Regions from separate parts of the Allobosea sp. RAC05 genome, predicted to be linked through region 2. Evidence: predicted binding sites of a transcription regulator. Region 2 holds the regulator's gene; the other holds the start of a gene.
The links. Region 2 encodes HrcA, which represses chaperone genes, less so after heat shock. Its sites were predicted from a motif close to GTTAGCACTCNCNNNNNGNGAGTGCTAAC; they were not measured.
Positions count from the first base shown of each region.

Region 1 (6,028 bases), 1.2 Mb from region 2:
GGGCAGGCGCCCCTGCAGCGGCCAGATCGCCAGCGCCATCAGGGCGACCGCCAGGAGGATCGCGCCACAGTCCCGCAGAGATGGCATCGCCGGCAGGATCCGTAGCGCCGCCACCGCCGTGATGGCGAGCACGACGAGGAACGCCGCCATCTGCGCCAGCGCATAGGCAGATGGCTGTCCTGCCCCGAAGGCGGTGAGCACCGCGACATTGACGAGGAGGGCGACCAGCGCCGCCAGCGTCGTCACCAGCGTGCGCTTCTCGAGCAGGAAGACCGGGTAGAGCCCCGCCTGGAAGATGGTGAGCGCGACGAAGCCGGGCAGCAGCGGCGCCATATAGGCGGAGAAGCGGCCCTGGAAGCTCGGCGGCACCAGCAGACGGTCGAAAGCCGGCAGCGCCAGCGCGAAGCCGACGGCTGCCGGCAGCGCCACGGCCAGCACGATCACCAGGTTGGCGGCGATCCGACGCTGCGCGGCGCGCCGGCCGCGGGTTTCGTCGAGCCGGATGACCTCGCGCAGGAGCACGATCTCGAGCGTTGCGCCCAGCGTTCCGAACAGGCGCAAGCCCATGTCCGAGGCCAGCGAGAAATAGCCCGCCTCGGCGAAGCCATGGGCGCCCGCCAGCAGCGAGCGGTTCATCAGCGGGATCAGCGAATAGATCGCGTTGCCCGCGACAATCGGCAGCGCATAGCGCGCGAAGGTCCAGGCGAGATCCGCCCGGCCCGCCTTCAGCGACAGCGGCGCATCGGCCAGCCGGCGCCGGACGGACACCAGCGCCACGGCCGCGCTGATCAGTCCGCCCAGCAGAACCACGGTCGGGTCCCGGGTCAGCCAGGCGCCGCCCACCATCAGGACGAGGGCGAGCAGGTTCTTGACGATCACCAGCCGGGCATAGGCCGCATCGAGGAACCGCGCCCGGGCGATGGCGCCATGATAATCGAAGAGGCCGGCCCCGATGCCGGCCAGCACGGCGGCCGAGAGCATCATCGCCGGCAGGCGCAGGTCGAACCCCGCCACCACGGCGACGACGAGCAGCGCGCAGAGTGTGATGCTGACGCCGGCGACGAGCAGGTCCAGCGTCGCGCGGATCTCCGGCTCGGTCTCGCGGCTGCGCAGCGAATAGAAGCGCACGGCCGAGAGCCTGATCCAGTCCATCATCGCGGTGTTGACCAGGACGATGATGGCGGCGCCGATCGCATAGCGGCCGAATTCCGAAGGCCCGAGGAAAAAGGCGATCAGCAGCCCGAGAACGAAGTTCAACGCGGCGTTGACGACGAAAGGCAGAAGGACCGTCATCGCGTCTCGATCATGCGTCCCGAGGCCCCGGTGTCGTCCAGCCGTGTCGGCGGGGCCGACTCAGGCCTTCCGCGCCGCCGTGGCGCCGCACTGGCGTAGCGGCAGCGAAGCGATTTTCCAAGCAGGGGCCGGCTTTTGCGCGCGCGCCGGCATCGCGACATCGGGCATTGGCAATTTGACAATCATTTGCCGCGAACCTGAGGCATCGGACCGCGTTGGGACGGCAACGGCCCTGTACAGAGACGGATCGATGAACACGGCACCTCTTCAGCAACTGGTCTACACCTCCATCTACCGCGCCGGTCGGGTCGACAGCGAGTTGCAGGCGCTGCGCGCGATTCTGGCGGTGTCGCGCCGCAACAATCTCGCCGCCGGCGTCACCGGCTTCCTGATCTTCGACCGCGACAGCTTCGTGCAGGTCCTGGAAGGGCCCCGCGAGGCGCTCGACGCGACGATGGCCCGCATCGCCCAGGACGACCGGCATCGGGACGTCGCGGTGATCGACATCCGCCCGATCAGCGAGCGCGTCTTCCAGGCCTGGACGATGGGGGGCTGTCGCCGGACCCCGCAGCAGCAGCCGATCTTCGCCGCTCACGGCATCCCGGACCGGATCGATCGGACCGAGCTTTCCTTCGAGACGGTCGTGTCCCTGGCTCGGGATCTCAGCACCCAGACGTCGGCGCAGGGCTGAAGTCGCGCCCGATGGGCCTCGCATGCGCGACCCGAATGCCCGGCGGCGGCGCTGCCGCTATCGCCGGGCCGCGGAGCCGGCTATGGCGAGGGCGCCATGACCGCCCAGCTCCTTCCCCTTCGCCCGGCCCGTGACGACGACTCCGCGCCGCTCGCAGCGCTGATCGCCGCGAGCTTCGCCGAATACCCGAACTGTGTCTTCGAATGGGCGGAGTTCCCCGAGCTGCGCCAGCCGGCCAGCCACTTCGCCGCGAAGGGCGGCCGGCTCTGGGTCGCCGACGCGCCGGAAGGCGGGATCGCCGCCTCGCTCGGCGCCACGCCGGTCCCCGCGCAGAACGCGGTCGAGATCACCAAGGTCTATGCCGCTCCCGCCTTCCGCGGCTCGGGCCTGGCGCAGGCCCTCTTCGGCGAGGCGCTGCGCTTTGCCCGCGACGGCGGGTTCGAGGCGATGATGCTGTGGTCGGACACGCGCTTCGCGCGCGGGCATCGCTTCTACGAGAAGCTGGGCTTCCGGCGCTGGCCCGGCGAGCGCTACCTCGCCGACGTGTCCGAAACCTGGGAGTTCCATTTCCGGCTCGACCTGCGCGGCGCGCCATGAGCCTCAGCCCCGCCCTGCGCGCCCTGCTCGGCATCGCGCTGCTCACCGTCATGGATGCGGTGATCAAGGCGCAGATGCAGGAGCATTCCTTCATCGTGGCGCTGTTCATGCGCTTCGCGATGGGCGGCGTCTGCGCGCTCGTGGTGCTCGCCATTGCGCGGCCGCCCGTGCCGACACGCGCCAGCGTGATCGGCAACAGCGTGCGCGTGCCGGTCGTGGTGCTGACGGCGGGCAGCTTCTTTTACTCGATCTCGGTCCTGCCGCTGGCGGAGGCGCTGACGCTCGCCTTCCTCGCGCCCGTCTTCGTGGCGCTTCTCGGCGGGGTTCTGCTCAAGGAAAAGATGGATGCGCGGATCTGGCAGGCGCTCGGCTTCGGCGTGGCGGGCATGCTCGTCATGGTCTGGCCGCGGCTGCAGGGGCAGGTCAGCGGCGCCGGGCTCGGCGTGGCCGCCGCCCTGTTCTCGGCCGTGGCCTATGCCTTCAACCTGATCCTGCTGCGGCGCATCGCGCTGAAGGAGCATCCCGCGGTCATCGTCGCCTTCCAGAACTGCGGGCCGGCCCTGCTGCTGGCGGTGCCCGCCGCGCTCGTCTTCGTGCCGCTGAGCGCCGCCGATCTCCTGATCTATCTCGCGGCGGGCGCGCTCGGGGTCGCCGGCCATCTGACCCTGACCTCGGCCTTCGCGCGGGCGGAAGCCTCGCGTCTGGCGCCGCTGGAATACACCGCGCTGATCTGGGCGAGCCTGCTCGGCTATGTCTTCTTCGACGAGGTGCCGCTGATCACCACCTATGCGGGCGCGGTGCTGATCGTCGCGGGCGCGATCGCGATCAGCCGGCGTTGAGGCGGCTCACCGCGGCGCCCGCGCCGGAAAGATCACGCAGGTCTCGGTGCCATGCGCGAGCAGCTTGCCGCGCGCGTCGAGCAGCCGGCCCTCGCTGGTCGCCACCGTGCCGCCGCGGTGGATGACCTTGCCCTCACAGCGCACGATGCCGCTCTCGGGCATGACCGGGCGGACATAGTTCAGCTTCATCTCCAGGGTGGTGTAGCCCTCGCCGGGCTTCAGCGTCGCATGGGTGGCGCAGGCCATTGCGGAATCGAGGATCGTCGCGGTCCAGCCGCCATGGACCGTGCCGAGCGGGTTGAAGAAGCGCGCCGAGGGACGCCCGGTGAAGACCACCCTGCCCTCCTCCACCTCGACAAGATCGAGATCCATCGCATCGGCAAAGGGCGGGCCAGGATGGCGGCCCTCGATCATGCCGCGCAGGAAATCGAGGCCGCTGCCTGCCAGCAGCGTCTCCCGCGATACCACTCCGACGTCGCGCGCCATGGCCGGCCCTCAATTTCGTGTATCTACACGATAAGGGCTCGCCCGAGGCTCGGTCAAGCCGTCGTCAGCCGGCTCCGCGCGCCACGCGCCGCAGCGCCTTGAGACGGTCGCGCATATGGCTCCAGTCGTCCTTGCCGAGCCCGCCCTCGATCCTCTCCTGCGCGGCGCGCCAGTGCGGGATTGCCGCGTCGATGGCGGCTCGCCCCTTCGGCGTCACGCCATAGATCGACGCCCTGCCCTTGCAGGCGACCGGCTCGATCAGCCCCTCCGCCGCGAGCAGCTGGAGATTCCGGGTCAGAGAGGTGCGCTCCAGCGCGAAGCGCTCCGCCAGTTCGGTGACCGAGCGCCAGGCGCCGGTGCTCAGCGCCGAGAGCAGCACGAACTGGGTGATCTTCAGCCCGCTCGAGCGCATCGCCTCGTCATAGGCGCGGGTGACGGCGCGCGCCGTCATCCGCACATGTAGCGCGACGCAGGTGCGGGCGATGTCGTCGAGGAGCTCAGGCGTGGCGGGCGACGGATCGGGGGTGGTCATGGTGCCATGGTAGCGCCTTCCGCCCGGCTTGGCAGCCGCCAAGTCCTGGAGCCGGGTCCGGACTCCCCCGCATTCACCATCAGCGTCCGAGGGCGCGTCATTCCCGTGGTTGTTTTCTTGACTCCGGGAGGGGGCAGCCCTATCTCCGCGCCATCGGTTAGCACTCGCCCATGGGGACTGCTAACAGATACCCGCGCGGGCGGATCCTGAGGCCCGCATCGAATTTGTACCGAGAGGAAGACAGAACCATGAAGTTCCGTCCGCTGCATGACCGCGTTGTGGTCCGCCGCCTTGATGGCGAAGAGAAGACCAAGGGTGGCATCATCATCCCCGACACCGCCAAGGAGAAGCCGCAGGAGGGCGAGATCGTCGCCGTCGGCCCCGGCGCCCGTGACGAAGCCGGCAAGCTCGTGGCCCTGGACGTCAAGAAGGGCGACCGCGTCCTTTTCGGCAAGTGGTCCGGCACCGAGGTGAAGATCGATGGTCAGGACCTCCTGATCATGAAGGAATCCGACATCATGGGCGTCATCGGCTGATAGCCGCCTGACTTTCCCTTTCCGTTTGCATTCCAAGGAGTAGCTCTCATGGCTGCCAAAGAAGTCCGCTTTTCCACCGATGCGCGCGACAAGATGCTGCGCGGCGTCGACATCCTCGCCAACGCGGTCAAGGTCACGCTCGGTCCCAAGGGCCGCAACGTCGTGATCGAGAAGTCGTTCGGCGCTCCCCGCATCACCAAGGACGGCGTCACCGTCGCCAAGGAGATCGAGCTCGCCGACAAGTTCGAGAACATGGGCGCCCAGATGGTTCGCGAAGTCGCGTCCCGTCAGAACGACCATGCCGGCGACGGCACCACGACCGCCACGGTCCTGGCCCAGGCCATCGTCCGTGAGGGCGCCAAGTCGGTTGCGGCCGGCATGAACCCGATGGACCTGAAGCGCGGCATCGATCTCGCCGTCGAGGCGATCGTCGCCGACCTCAAGAAGAACTCGAAGAAGGTCACCTCGAACGCCGAAGTCGCGCAGGTCGGCACGATCTCCGCCAACGGCGACGAGTCGGTCGGCAAGATGATCTCGACCGCCATGCAGAAGGTCGGCAACGAGGGTGTCATCACCGTCGAGGAGGCCAAGACCGCCGAGACCGAGCTCGACGTCGTCGAGGGCATGCAGTTCGACCGCGGCTACCTCTCGCCCTACTTCATCACCAACTCGGAGAAGATGGTCGCCGAGCTGGAAGACCCCTACATCCTGATCTTCGAGAAGAAGCTGTCCTCGCTCCAGGCGATGCTGCCGATCCTCGAGGCCGTGGTGCAGACCGGCAAGCCGCTGCTCATCATCGCCGAGGACGTCGAGGGCGAGGCTCTCGCCACGCTCGTCGTCAACAAGCTCCGTGGCGGCCTGAAGGTCGCGGCCGTCAAGGCTCCGGGCTTCGGTGACCGCCGCAAGGCCATGCTCGAGGACATCTCGATCCTGACCGCCGGCCAGATGATCTCGGAAGACCTCGGCATCAAGCTCGAGACCGTGACCCTCCAGATGCTCGGCCGCGCCAAGAAGGTGCGCATCGAGAAGGAGAACACCACGATCATCGACGGCG
Region 1 covers NZ_CP016464.1:1,847,646-1,853,673, reverse strand. The annotation lists gene BSY19_RS12210 (lipopolysaccharide biosynthesis protein) at 1-1,293, opposite strand, end outside; gene BSY19_RS12205 (BLUF domain-containing protein) at 1,544-1,984, shown strand; gene BSY19_RS12200 (GNAT family N-acetyltransferase) at 2,081-2,581, shown strand; gene BSY19_RS12195 (DMT family transporter) at 2,578-3,420, shown strand; gene BSY19_RS12190 (PaaI family thioesterase) at 3,427-3,906, opposite strand; gene BSY19_RS12185 (MarR family winged helix-turn-helix transcriptional regulator) at 3,971-4,438, opposite strand; gene groES (co-chaperone GroES) at 4,687-4,974, shown strand; gene groL (chaperonin GroEL) at 5,023-6,028, shown strand, end outside.
Region 1: groES (co-chaperone GroES) is a predicted target of HrcA. The motif match lies at 4,595-4,623, and genes of this name have one in related genera.

Region 2 (6,028 bases):
GCGAGCCGCATCAGCGCCATCAGCTCCTCCTCGGAGAAGGGCGCGCCCTCGGCCGTGCCCTGAACCTCGACCAGGCCGCCCGAGCCGGTGATGACGAAGTTCGCGTCGGTCTGCGCGCCGGAATCCTCGACATAATCGAGGTCGAGCACCGGGTTGCCGGCGACGATGCCGCAGGAAATCGCCGCGACATGGTCCTTCAGCGGGTTGGAGCCCTTCAGCATGGAGCGTGCTTCCATCCACTTCAGCGCGTCGTGCAGCGCCACCCAGGCGCCCGTGATCGAGGCCGTGCGCGTGCCGCCATCGGCCTGGAGCACGTCGCAATCGACGACGATCTGGCGCTCGCCGATCGCGGTCAGGTCGACCACGGCGCGAAGCGAACGCCCGACCAGCCGCTGGATCTCCTGCGTGCGGCCGGACGGCTTGCCGGAGGTGACCTCGCGGCGATTGCGCTCATGCGTGGCGCGCGGCAGCATGGCGTATTCCGCGGTGACCCAGCCCTTGCCGGTGCCGCGCAGCCAGGGCGGGCCCTTCTCCTCGACGGTGGCCGCGCAGAGCACCTTGGTCTCGCCGAAGGAGACCATGCAGGAGCCTTCCGCATAGCGCACGACGCCGCGTTCGAGCGTGACCTTGCGCATTTCGTCTGCGGCGCGTTTCGAGGGTCGCATGGCGATATCCTGATTGTTCGGGGTTGGCGGCTTGTAGGCGGTCGCCGCGGGTGCGGCAAGGCGGACAGGGGTCGCACGCGTTTTCGCTTGATCGGGCGCCGGTCCGGATCAACAATAAGCCCATGTCGAGAAAGCCGTTTCGCCGCAGATGAGCGCTCACACGCCGCGTCCCGACACAGCCAGCGGGTTGATCGAGACCGATCAGCGCTCGCGCGAGATCTTCCGCCAGATCGTCGATGGTTTCCTGACCACGGGCGAGCCGGTCGGCTCGCGCAACATCGCCCGCCTGCTGCCGATGGCGCTGTCGCCGGCGACGGTGCGCAACGTCATGACCGATCTCGAACTGGCGGGGCTGATCTACGCCCCCCACACCTCGGCCGGGCGCCTGCCGACCGAGCGGGGCCTGCGCTTCTTCGTCGACGCGATGATGGAGGTCGGCAATCTGACCTCCGACGAGCGCACCCGCATCGAGGCGCAGATGAAGGCCGCTGCCACCGGCCGCACGCTCGATGGCACGCTGACCGAGGCCTCGGCCCTGCTCTCGGGCCTCTCGCGCGGGGCGGGCGTCGTCGTCACGACCAAGGCCAATGCCCGGCTGAAGCATATCGAGTTCGTCCGGCTCGATCCGACACGCGCGCTCGTCGTGCTGGTCGCCGATGACGGCACGGTCGAGAACCGGCTCCTGAGCCTGCCGGCCGGTCTCCCGGCCTCCGCGCTGACGGAGGCCGCCAACTTCCTCAACGCCCGCATCCTCGGCAAGACGCTGGGCGAGTTGCGCGCCGAGATCGCCCAGCATCGCGAGCAGATGGAGCGCGAGCTCGACTCGCTGACCGCGAGGCTGGTCGAGAGCGGCATCGCCACCTCCTCGGGCCCGAGTTCCGACCGCCACCTCATCGTGCGCGGCCAGGCCAATCTGCTGGAGGATCTCAAGGCGCAGGAGGATCTCGAGCGCATCCGCCTGCTCTTCGGCGATCTCGAAACCCAGACCGACGTCATCGACCTGCTGGCGCGGGCGGAAGCCGGCGACGGCGTGCGCATCTTCATCGGCTCGGAGAACAAGCTGTTCTCGATGTCCGGCTCCTCGATGGTGGCGGCCCCCTTCCGCGACTCCGAGCAGCGCATCGTCGGCGTCGTCGGCATCATCGGCCCGACCCGGCTGAACTACGCCCGCATCGTGCCGATGGTGGACTACACGGCCAAGGTGGTCGGGCGGTTGCTGGACGGGGCGCGGTGAGGCCGATCCGCTCTTGGTGCGGGTTCGCCCTGGGGATCATGATGACGTGCAGTCCCGCCCTGGCCGCTGGCGCCGCCCTGATCGAGGCTGCCGCCGCCGGGCGTGTCGACGAGGTCACGCGCCTGATCCAAATCGGCGCTCCACTCGACGCCCAGGATGCACAGGGCCGGTCGGCCTTGCTGCGCGCGGTCGCCGGCGATCATGTCTCCGTCGCGAAGACCCTGCTCGATGCCGGCGCGAGCCCCAACACGCAGGCCGCCAACCGCGACACGCCCTGGCTGCTCGCAGGAGCCTTGGGCCGGGCCGAGATCATCGCCGCGATGCTGCCGCGCCGGCCAGACCTCTCGATCCGCAACCGCTATGGCGGCAATGCGCTGATTCCTGCCTGCGAGCGGGCCCATGTCGACGCGGTCAAGCTCCTGCTGACCAGCGGCATCGACCTCGATCACGTCAACGATCTCGGCTGGACCTGCCTGCTGGAGATCGTGATCCTGGGCGATGGCGGCGCGCGCCACCAGCAGGTCGCGCGGCTGGTTCTCGACGCCGGCGCCAATCCCAGCCTCGCCGACAAGGACGGCGTGACACCGCTGGCTCATGCCCGCCAGCGCGGCCAGCAGGCGATCGCGCGCCTGATCGAACAGGCCGGCGGCCGCTGAAACCGCGCGATTTGGCATCGCCGCCGGATCGCGCTACCTGTGCGCCAACGCGGCCTGGCCGCCATCCGACACGCGATCCCTAAGGCTTCCGCCATGACCGACACGCTGCCCGACCGCCTCTCCTCCAACCCCAACAGCCCGTTTTACAACGAGGAACTGCTGGCGCGGGACATCGGCATCCGCTTCAAGGGCGTCGAGAAGACCAATGTCGAGGAATACTGCGTCAGCGAGGGCTGGGTGCGCCTCACAGCCGGCAACGCCAAGGACCGCTTCGGCAACCCGATGACGGTGAAGCTCAAGGGCGAGGTCGAGCCGTATTTTCGCCAGCCCACCGAGGGCTGAACCGCCTCAGCGCAGATCCTTGTAGAAAAACGTCGAGCCGCAGTCGCTTCCATCCGGCATCAGCGCGTAGCGCGGGACCGTGCCGAGTTCGGTCCAGCCGAGCTTGCCGTAGAGCCGGCGGGCCGCACCGTGCTCGTCGGTGTCGAGCACGAGCAAGTCGCGCTTCGCCTGTCGCGCCGCCGTCTCCGCCGCCTGCATCAGGGCTGCGCCGAGACCGCGCCTGCGTGCACTGGAATGCACCAGAACCTTGGCGATTTCGGCGCGATGCGGCTGGTTTGGCTTGCCGATGAGCTGCAATTGCGCCGTGCCGAGCACGTCTGCGCCCTGGCGTGCGGCGAACAGGATCGTGCGTCCCGCCGCCACATCGGCCGCGACGCCCGTCCAGAACGCGACGTAATCGGACGGCCCGTTCCAGTGCATGAAGCCGACCGAGGCCCCGCTCTCGACCGCATCAGCGAGGATCTCCGCCAGAGCCGGAATCGCGGCTCGTGCGGCCTCCGCATCGAGCGGCTCGACCGTGATCGCATCGTCCTGTGTCATGGGCTTTCAGTCCGTCTCAGAGATCGGCGGCGGTCAGCACCACCGCATAGCGTGCCGGGACCTCGCCCGGATTGTGGAAGGCGATTGGCCCGTCGAGCAGCATAGCGAGGCAGTCCCCCGCCGCCAGCCGATGCTCGCGTCCGCCGACGGAGAGGGTGAGCTCGCCCTCCAGCAGCCAGAGCTGCTGGTCGAGCCGGAAGCCGCCGCGCGGCGCGTCGAGCAGGACACGCGCGCGCGCCGGCATCTCGACCTCCACGATCTCGAGGCGGGAGCCCGTTCCAGCCGGCGAGACGCTGCGCCGGACATAGCCGCTGTCGGGGTCGGTCCAGACCGGCTGCTCGCCGCGCCTTGCCAGCGGGCCGCCTTGGGCCTCGTCGCGGAAAAGGGCGGAGAGCAACACGCCGAGCCCGGCGCAGAGCCGGTCCAGCAGGGCCGCCGTCGGGCTCGATTCGCCGCGTTCCACCCGCGAGATCATCGCGCGGCTGACGCCGGAGCGTGCCGCGAGCTGGTCGAGTGTCAGGCCTCGGGCCTGGCGCAGCCCCTTGATGCGGGTGCCGAGACGGCGGTCCAGGTCGATATCAACGAACGAATCCATGATAAAAGAATATTTCTATGATCTCAGAAATCAAGGGATTTCCAGCCGAACCGCCCCCTACGCGCTCGCACAGTCCGTCAACGCGGATTTCACCACGATTCCACCTTCCCGCCAGCGACCGGGCCGATCTTTCCAAAACATGAGGGAAACCGCGCTCATATGAAGGGAACGACGCCCAGAAGGGCGCTGGTCGAGGGAACGGCCATGAATCGAGGTCTGGAGTGGCTTGGAAAGGCCGTCGTCGGCTTCATCACCCGCGGCAGAGCAGAGCCGCGCGCCTGCGACGAGAAGGCCCTGGCGAGGCTGCGCTCGGCGCTGCGTCCCGGCGACGTGCTGCTGGTCGAGGGCGGCATGAAGGTCTCCTCGGCGATCAAATACCTGACGCAGTCGACCTGGTCTCACGCCGCGCTCTATGTCGGTGACACCGGTCAGTGCACGGATGACGGCGAGCCGCTCGTCCTGGCCGAGGTCGAGATGGATGTCGGTTGTGTGCTCTCGCCCTTGTCGAAATACGGCGCCTTCGGCACCCGCATCTGTCGTCCCCAGGCCCTGGACGGCGAGGGGGCGGCGATCGTCGTCGACTATGTCCTCGGCCGGCTCGGCACCCAGTACGACCTCAAGAACATCATCGACCTGATGCGCTGGCTGGTTCCCTTGCCCTGGGCGCCGAAATCCTGGCGCCGGCGCATGATCGCGCTCGGCTCGGGCGATCCGACGCGGGCGATCTGCTCGACCCTGATCGCCCAGGCCTTCGAGGCGGCGCGCTATCCCGTCCTGCCGACGATCGAATATGCCCGCGCCATGGACGAGGCGGATTTCGAGGAGATTCTGCACATCCGGCACCATTCGCTCTACATGCCGCGCGATTTCGACATTTCCCCCTATTTCGCCGTGGTGAAGCCGACGCTGGAGGCGGGCTTCGACTATCGCGCCCTGACCTGGGCGAAGGGCGAGCGCGTCGAGCCCCACCCGCCCCTGCCGGCGGGCAGCTCGCAATGGGCCGGGCAATCGTAACGCCACAGCGGCAAAACGCGCCGGCAGGCCGCGGCTTCATGCCCTTGGCGCAGTGCGGCAACGCTGCTATCTGCGCGAGATGAGCACGAAGTCCTTCGACAACATCCGCAACTTCTCGATCGTCGCCCATATCGACCATGGCAAGTCGACGCTGGCCGACCGGTTGATCCAGACCACCGGCACGGTGGCAGCGCGCGACATGAGCGAGCAGATGCTCGACTCGATGGATATCGAGAAAGAGCGCGGCATCACCATCAAGGCGCAGACCGTCCGGCTCGATTATCGCGCCCAGGACGGCAAGGATTACATCCTGAACCTGATGGACACGCCCGGCCATGTCGACTTCGCCTATGAGGTCTCGCGCTCGCTGGCGGCCTGCGAGGGCTCGCTCCTGGTCGTCGACGCCTCGCAGGGCGTCGAGGCGCAGACGCTGGCGAACGTCTACCAGGCGCTCGACGCCGGCCACGAGATCGTCACCGTCCTCAACAAGATCGACCTGCCCGCCGCCGAGCCCGAGCGCATCAAGCAGCAGATCGAGGACGTGATCGGCCTCGACGCCTCGGAAGCCGTCGCGATCTCGGCCAAGACCGGCATCAACATCGAGGGTGTTCTGGAGGCGATCGTCCAGAAGCTGCCGGCCCCCAAGGGTGACAGCGAGGCCCCGCTGAAATGCCTGCTGGTCGACAGCTGGTATGACGCCTATCTCGGCGTCGTCGTGCTCGTGCGCGTCATCGACGGCGTGCTGAAAAAGAACATGACCATCCGCATGATGCGCGCCAACGCCGCCTATGGCGTCGACCGCGTCGGCGTGTTCAAGCCCAAGATGCAGGAGGTCAAGGAACTCGGCCCCGGCGAGGTCGGCTTCTTCACTGCCTCGATCAAGGAGGTCGCCGACACCGCGGTCGGCGACACCATCACCGACGAGAAGCGCCAGACGCCCCAGGCCCTGCCGGGCTTCAAGCCGGTGCAGCCGGTGGTGTTC
Region 2 covers NZ_CP016464.1:620,454-626,481, forward strand. The annotation lists gene rph (ribonuclease PH) at 1-665, opposite strand, end outside; gene hrcA (heat-inducible transcriptional repressor HrcA) at 814-1,899, shown strand; gene BSY19_RS06465 (ankyrin repeat domain-containing protein) at 1,938-2,555, shown strand; gene BSY19_RS06470 (DUF3297 family protein) at 2,649-2,897, shown strand; gene BSY19_RS06475 (GNAT family N-acetyltransferase) at 2,904-3,437, opposite strand; gene BSY19_RS06480 (helix-turn-helix domain-containing protein) at 3,454-4,032, opposite strand; gene BSY19_RS06485 (C40 family peptidase) at 4,237-5,046, shown strand; gene lepA (translation elongation factor 4) at 5,126-6,028, shown strand, end outside.